2 regions of the Nocardioides sp. YIM B13467 genome follow, and region 2 is predicted to be linked to the other one. Evidence: riboswitches for the same ligand, from Rfam matches in the RefSeq annotation. Region 2 holds a riboswitch; the other holds the start of a gene.
The links. Region 2 has a riboswitch for thiamine pyrophosphate ahead of ACFX43_RS16380 (thiamine phosphate synthase). Riboswitches for the same ligand answer to the same signal wherever they lie in the genome.

Region 1: another riboswitch for thiamine pyrophosphate. It lies ahead of ACFX43_RS04870 (thiamine ABC transporter substrate binding subunit); the one in region 2 lies ahead of ACFX43_RS16380 (thiamine phosphate synthase).

What each region holds. Positions count from the first base shown of each region.
Region 1 covers NZ_JBHZPJ010000019.1:70,164-74,011, forward strand. The annotation lists gene ACFX43_RS04845 (putative protein N(5)-glutamine methyltransferase) at 1-279, opposite strand, end outside; gene ACFX43_RS04850 (hypothetical protein) at 296-652, shown strand; gene ACFX43_RS04855 (hypothetical protein) at 649-1,095, shown strand; gene ACFX43_RS04860 (MBL fold metallo-hydrolase) at 1,061-2,113, shown strand; gene ACFX43_RS04865 (GNAT family N-acetyltransferase) at 2,103-2,534, opposite strand; TPP riboswitch at 2,565-2,673, shown strand; gene ACFX43_RS04870 (thiamine ABC transporter substrate binding subunit) at 2,670-3,731, shown strand; gene ACFX43_RS04875 (ABC transporter permease) at 3,749-3,848, shown strand, end outside.
Region 2 covers NZ_JBHZPJ010000046.1:1,943,897-1,947,744, reverse strand. The annotation lists gene ACFX43_RS16390 (NEW3 domain-containing protein) at 1-34, opposite strand, end outside; gene ACFX43_RS16385 (Gfo/Idh/MocA family protein) at 70-1,503, opposite strand; TPP riboswitch at 1,776-1,885, shown strand; gene ACFX43_RS16380 (thiamine phosphate synthase) at 1,879-2,484, shown strand; gene ACFX43_RS16375 (FAD-dependent oxidoreductase) at 2,484-3,488, shown strand; gene thiS (sulfur carrier protein ThiS) at 3,485-3,685, shown strand; gene ACFX43_RS16365 (thiazole synthase) at 3,682-3,848, shown strand, end outside.

The sequences.
Region 1 (3,848 bases), on a different contig from region 2:
GCCTCTCTCGGCCGCCCGACAGGCGAGCTCGACCATCAGCGCCGAGCGCTGCCGGGGTACGAACACCCCCGGCGCGACCCGGATCCGGAGCCCGCAGAACTCGGCCCAGCCCAGGATGAGCTCCAGCGGCTCGCCGGCCACGCGGCGTACGACCATCTCCTCCCGCTCCTGGGCGGAGACCGGGGCGGACTCGAGCAGCGCCGCCTCGTCCTCGGCGAAGACGCAGCCGGCGGCGCGGAGACGAGCGACGAGCCCCGGATCGGGAGATGTGGAGGTCATTGGAGAAGATTGGCACGTGGACGCCGTGACCCTGATCGGATTTATCGTGGCCGGGTATGCCGCGTTCGTGACGGTCGCGGCCGTGCTCGGCGTGGTGCTGAAGGCGCCCCGGCCGAAGTGGCTGGACCAGGTGGCGTGGATGCTGGAGATCCTGGCGGTCGTGCTCGCGATCGGGGCGCTGGCGGCCTGGTCGGGCGGACGCAAGCCGGAGTCGCTGTCGACCTTCCTGGGCTACCTCGGCGCGCTGGTGTGCCTGATGCCGCTGGCCCTGCAGACGATGCGCGGTGATCGTTCGACCTGGTCCTCGGGCGTGATCGCGGCGGCTGCCCTGGCAACGGGCGTCGTGGCCGTACGCGTCATGATGGTGCGGTGAGCACCCCGACCGCGCCCGTCAAGACTCGTTCCGGTCCGCACCTGGTGCTGCTGACCGTCTATGCGATCTTCGTGCTCGCCGCGGGCGCCCGGTCGCTGGTGCAGGTCTTCACCGACTTCGGCGGGGCCCCGATCGCCTACTCGCTCTCGGTCGTCGCCGCGGCGACGTACGTCGCGGGCTGGTTCGCGATCCGCCGGGCCGCCGCCGGGTCGGCAGGTTTCGCGAAGATCATGCTGTGGATCGAGCTGGCCGGCGTGATCGTCGTCGGTGTCCTGTCCTTGGCCGTGCCGTCCTGGTTCCCGGACGACTCGGTATGGTCGAAGTTCGGGAGCGGATACGGATTCGTTCCTGCCCTGTTGCCGATCCTGGGCCTGCTCTGGCTCTGGAAGGTCAACCCGAAGGAGACGGATGAGTCAGTCGACAGCCACCGCAATCTCGCCTGACTCGGGGGAGCACTGGTCCGCTCCGGGGGCGTGGACGGTCGCCGACGGCGTGCACCGGATCCCGCTGCCGCTGCCGATGGACGGGCTCAAGGCGGTCAACATCTACGTCCTCGAGGGCGACGACGGGCTCTCCCTGGTCGACGGTGGCTGGGCGATCACCGAGGGACGTACGGCGCTCGAGTCCGGGCTGAAGAAGCTGGGCTTCGAGTTCGGCGACATCCGGCGGTTCCTGGTCACCCACGTGCATCGCGACCACTACACGCTCGCCTCGGTGCTCGGTCAGGAGTTCGGCGCGGACGTGCTGCTCGGCGCCGGCGACCGGCCCACCCTCGAGCTCACCAACGGCGACCTCGACGGCTGGGTCTCGACCGACCGGCTGCTCGCCCACGCCGGTGCGCACGAGCTGGCCGAGCTCTGGGCCGCCAACCCGCCGCCCGCACCCGAACTGTCCCACTGGCGGATGCCCGACCAGTGGCTCGAAGGCGACGTACGCCTGGATGTGGCCGGTCGCGGCCTCGACGCCGTGCACACCCCCGGACACACCCAGGGCCATTACGTCTATGCCGATCTGGCCGGCTCGGTCCTCTTCGCCGGCGACCACGTGCTGCCCACGATCACGCCGTCGATCGGCTTCGAGCCGGTGCCGGTCATCGACCCGTTGGGCGACTTCATGGCTTCGCTGACCAAGGTCCGCACCCTGCCCGACCTGCGACTTCTCCCCGCCCACGGGCCGGTCGCCTCGTCGTCGCACGCCCGCGTCGACGAGCTCCTGGCCCACCACGAGTCGCGGCTCGCCCAGTCGCTGGCGTCGCTGAAGGCCGGTCGGCGCTCGGCGCTCGAGGTCGCCAACGACCTCGGCTGGACCCGCCACGAGCGTGCCTTCGCCGAGCTCGACTACTTCAACGCCGGCCTCGCGGTCATGGAGACCAAGGCCCACCTCGAGCTGTTGGCCGCCCGCGGTCAGGCAACCCGCGAGGAGACCGAGACCAGCGTCCTGTTCGCCCCCGTCACCGGGTGAGCCGCATCGGGGTGTGCGGGATGCCGTCCTCGAGGAACTCCTCGCCGTCCTTCACGAACCCGAACTTGGCGTACCAGCCGGCCAGCGGCGTCTGAGCGTCGAGGACGACATCGCGGTCAGTGACGGCCTCGACGGCGGCCTTCATGATCACGTCCGCCAGGCCTTGGCCGCGGTGGGTGGGGGCGAGGACGACGCGGCCGATCCGCCACACGTCGCCGTCGTCGAGGATGCGGGCGGTGCCGGCGAGCTGGTCGCCGTCGGTCAGCACCACGTGACGCGTCCCGGGCTCGAGATCGCGGCCGTCCAGATCGAGGTAGGGGCAGTCCTGCTCGACGATGAAGACCTCCTGGCGCAGTCGCCACAGGGCGTACGCGGTCTTCGGGGAGAGGTCGTCGAAGGACGAGAGGGCGACGTCGGTCATGGGTGGATTCTCGCAACCAGTAGTGTTGGCGGGAACAGACAGGGGAGGCCGGAAGGCCTGAGAGTGCGGCGAACAGCGCCGCAGACCCTCCGAACCTGCTCCGGTTGATACCGGCGAAGGGAGTCAGGAATGCGCATGCGTACGCCTGCCATCGCTGCCACTGCTATCTCGGCGCTGCTGCTGTCCGCGTGCGGGGGCAGCCCCGCCGAGCCGGACGCCGAGCCGTCGAGCGGTTCCGACGACAAGTCGGTCGTGCTGCTGACCCACGACAGCTTCACGCTGCCGAAGGAGGTGCTGGCCGAGTTCACCGAGAAGACCGGCTACACCGCCGAGATCCGGCACGCGGGCGACGGTGGCGAGCTGACCACCAAGGTCGCCATGGACACCGGCAACCCCGACGGTGACGCGGTCTTCGGCGTCGACAACACCTTCGCCAGCCGCGCGATCGACCAGGGCGCGCTGGAGGCCTACACGCCGGAGACGGTCCCGGCCGGGGTCGACGAGTTCAACCTTCCGGGCGACGAGGAGCACTTCCTCACCCCGGTCGACAACGGCAGCGTGTGCGTCAACATCGACACCGAGTGGTTCGCGGCCAAGAAGCTGGCGCCGCCGGAGTCGCTCGACGACCTGGCCGAGCCTGCGTACAAGGATCTCTTCGTGACCCCCGGCGCGGCGACGTCGACACCGGGGATGGCGTTCCTGCTGGCGACCGTCGCCGAGTACGGCGAGGACGGCTGGGCCGACTACTGGGGCAAGCTGATGGACAACGGCACCAAGGTCGTCGACGGCTGGGACCAGGCCTACTACTCAGACTTCACCCAGGGCGGCGGCAAGGGGACGCGACCGATCGTCGTGTCGTACGACTCCTCGCCGGCCTTCACCGTCAAGGACGGCAAGACGACGACCAAGGCGCTGCTGGACACCTGCTTCCGACAGGTCGAGTACGCCGGCGTGCTCGAGGGCGCCGACCACCCCGAGGGCGCCAAGGCGCTGATCGACTTCATGCTCTCCGACAGCGTGCAGGGGGCGCTGCCGGAGAGCATGTACGTGTTCCCCGTCTCCTCCGGTGTCGAGCTGCCCGCCGACTGGGCGAAGTTCGCGCAGCAGCCGACCTCGCCGCTCTCGGTCGAGCCCGAGGAGATCGACGAGAACCGGGAAGCGTGGCTGGCGACCTGGAGTGACACGATCGCGCAGTGAGCTCTACCCGTCGTGCTGTGACCCGGCGAATCGGGACCCTGGTCGCGCTCGCCGCCCTCCCGGTGGCCGTGCTGGCGGTCTTCTTCGTCCTGCCGGTCATCGGGATGGTGCAGCGCG
Region 2 (3,848 bases):
GAGCCGCGCGGGCGATGAACGACGGAGCGACCATGGTAGGTGCCTTTCGGAAGGTGAGGTCGGTAGGGATCAGGGGACGGGGGGCATCTCGGTCTGGTGCGAGTCGAGGCCGACCCTCGGCTTGCGCCAATTGCCCCGGGTGAAGTCGGGGATCTCCACCGGCTTGCCCTTCTTGGCCAGCGACTCGACGCTCAGCGGGACCGGTGAGCACCACATGGCCGAGTCGTAGACGTCGATGTCGGGGACCAGCCCGGCGCGCATCGTCTGGATGAGACGCCACTGCAGGATGTAGTCCATGCCGCCGTGACCGCTCCCGGAGGCGTCGTCCTCGAGCTCCTTCCACAGCCAGTGGTCGAACTCTTGGCGCAGCGCCTTGAAGCCGCGCCAGGTGTCGCCGCTGTGCAGCGGCTCGGCGTAGACGCGGGCGCCGGTCGAGTCGCCGCCGACGTAGTCCTCGAACAGGCCGCGGCTGCCCTCGATGCTGTTGATGCGGCTGTAGGGCCGGGGCTGGCTCACGTTGTGCTCGGCGCTGATGGTGCGACCCCCGGAAGTGGTGATCTCGCAGCTGATGCGGTCGCCGTTGATGTACTCCTCCTTCCACGACCGGTGGTCGCGGGGGACGAAGCGCTCGCGGTAGTCGGCCAGGCCCCGCGGCGCGGTCGCGGTGGCGGCCAGCGTGACGGCTCGGTCGCCGCGGTTGACGTCCATCGCGGCAGCGATCGGCGCCAGGCCGTGCATCGGGTAGAAGCTGGCGGTGCTGCGGGTGTGCCACAGGCGCCGCCAGTCGTCGGTGTAGTAGCCGTCGTTGAACAGCAGGGCTCGCAGATCGTGCAGGTAGCCGCCGGCGCCGTGGGTGATGTCGCCGAAGACCCCCTCGTGCGCCATCTTGAGCATCGCCAGCTCGTTGCGGCCGTAGCTGCAGTTCTCGGCGAGCAGCAGGTGCTTCCGGGTCATCTCGGAGGTGTTGACGAGGTCCCACAGCTCGTTGAGCTGCGTGGCGATCGGCAGCTCGACGGCGACGTGCGCGCCGGCCAGCATCGAGGTCCGCGCCTGGTCGTAGTGGAACTCCCAGGGGGTGGCGATGTAGATGAGGTCGAGCTCCTCGCGGTCGAGCATCTGCTTGAAGGAGCCACGCTTGCCGCCGTACTCCTTGGGGCGGGTCTTGCCGCGCGCGACGAGGTCGTCGGCCACCCGCGTGGCGCGGTCGGCGCGGATGTCGCACACCGCGACCACCTGCGCGCCGGGGATGTCGGCCCAGCCACGGGCCATGCCGAAGCCGCGGTTCCCGAGGCCGATCAGCCCGATGCGGACGATCTCGTGCGCCTCGAAGGCTTGGTTGACCATGGTGCGCTGGCCGGCTGCCCGCGCCGGGGTGGCGCCGGCGGTGAGGGCGCCGATGCCCAGGGCTGCCCCGCCCACTGCGGCGGCGGAGCCCAGGACGCTGCGCCGGGAGAACCCGGTTGCGAGCTTGGTGTCGGGCGTGGTGATGGACGTCGTCTGCATGTCTTCGCTCCGAAGTCGAGGTCGGGCCGACACGGCCTGAGTGATCGTTTTTGATCGAATCAACACTTGTATCGGCAGAATCAATCGCTCAGGGAAGACTGTAGGGCACGTCACATCGCGGCGCCAGACCTTCGCGCGCCGCGATCGTCGATCGACACGATCGGCTCGTCGCGGGGGTCAGGGGCGACGGCGCCGCGGATCTCGGCCTACCAGAGGTATCCCGCTGGATGGGCCTAGGGCTGGGGGTTCTCGGTGGTGCGCGCTATGGTCGGAGACGTCCACACGGGAGTCCGCGGCAGCGGGCTGAGAGGGAGCTAAGGCCGCTCCGACCGTTACACCTGATCCGGATCATGCCGGCGAAGGAAGTGATTGGTTGTGCCTCTTCCACGTATTTTCTGCCTGGTCTCCTCGAGCGAAGATCTCGCGCTGCTGCCTGCCTTCGCGGAGCTCGGCGTCGCCGGCTTCCAGGTGCGCGACAAGGCAGCGACGACCCGCGAGCTGCTCGCTCTGACCGCGGCCGTGATCGAGCGGGTCGGGACGTACGACGCCTGTGTGGTCGTCGACGACCGTCTCGACGTGGCGCTCGCTGCCGGTGCGCACGGCGTCCACCTCGGTGCCTCCGACCTGCCGCTGGCCGAGGCTCGGCGGATGGCCGACGCGGTCGCTCCGGGTCTTCTCGTCGGCGCGACCTGCCGCGACCGTGCCGCGGTCGAGGCGGCTGCCGCCGCGGGCGCTGACTACGCCGGCTTCGGACCGGTCTTCGCCACCACCTCCAAGGCCGGGCTTCCCGATCCGCTGGGCGTCGACGCCGTCTCGGCCGCAGCGGGTCTCCTGCCGCTGATCGCGATCGGCGGGATCTCGGGAGAGTCCGCCGGTGCCGTACGTGCCGCCGGTGCCCACGGGGTCGCCGTGATCGGCGGGCTCTGGCGACAACCCGACCCACTCCAGGCCGCGAAGGAGCTCGTGGAAGCGGTCGGCTGATGCGCGTGCGGATCCTCGGTGCCGGGATCGTCGGGCTGTCCGTTGCCGACGAGCTGATCCGCCGTGGGCACGAGGTCACGGTGGTCGATCCGGCGCCGGGCTCGGGAGCGTCGTACGCCGCGGCCGGCATGCTCAGCCCAGCCGGTGAGGCTTGGTACGGCGAGGAGGAGCTGACCCGGCTCTGCCTGTCCTCCCTCGCGCTCTGGCCCGACTTCGCCGCCCGGCTCGGGGTGCCCGTGCACACCCGCGGGACGCTGCTGGTCGGTGTCGATGCCGGGGACGTCCAGCAGGTCGAGCGGCAGCTCTCGGTGCTCGATCTCGCCGGGGTCTCCTACGAGAGACTCGTACGCCGCGAGCTGCTCGCCCGCGAACCCGGACTCGGCCGGGTCGCCGGTGGGGCTTTCCTCGCCGAGGACCATTCGGTCGACCCGCGTGCCGTTGTCGCGGCGTTGCTCGATCGGGTCGGCGACCGTGTCGAGACCGACACAGTCGCTGACGTCACCGTCATCGCCACGGGGGTGAACCTCCCCGCTCCGTACTCCTCCCTCATCCGCCCGGTGCGCGGAGATGTCGTGCGGGTGCGGACGCAGGAACCGGTGGAGCGGACGGTGCGGGCCTGGGCGCACGGCGAGCAGATCTACGTGGTGCCGCGGATCGACAGCGACGAGGTGGTCATCGGGGCCACCACCGAGGAGCGCGACGGTCCGCTGCAGCCGACCGTCGAGGGCGTGTGGCGGCTGCTCGACTCCGCCCGCCGGGTCGTGCCGGCGCTCGACCGCGCGAGCGTGGTGGAGGTGACCTCGCGGGACCGCCCGGGGACCGCCGACAACCTCCCCCTGGTCGGCCCGACCCACGAGCCGGGCGTCGTGCTCGCCGCGGGTGCCTACCGCAACGGTGTCCTGCTCGCGCCGCTCATCGCGCAGCTGGTGGCCGATCACATCGAGACAGGGTCAGTGGAGCCCGCGGTCGATCCGCGCCGGTTCCGGATGAAGGAGGACGGATGAAGATCATCGTGAACAGCGAGCCGATGGAGGTCAGTGGCACCGTTGCCGACCTGCTCGAGGCCAGGACCGGTGACCGGCGGCCGAGCGGCATCGCCGTCGCCGTCGACGAGGAGATCGTGCCGCGCGACGACTGGGCGCGATGGCAGCTCCAGGACGGTCACGTCGTCGAGATCGTGACGGCGGTGCAGGGCGGATGAGCAGCATCTTGAAGATCGCCGGGCGCGAGCTGTCCTCACGCCTCTTCCTCGGCACCGGTGGCTTGCCCAACCTGGCCCTGCTCCCCGACGTGATCGACGCGGCCGAGCCCGGTCTGGTGACGGTCTCGATGCGGCGTACGTCCTCGACGGCCTCCGGTGGGCT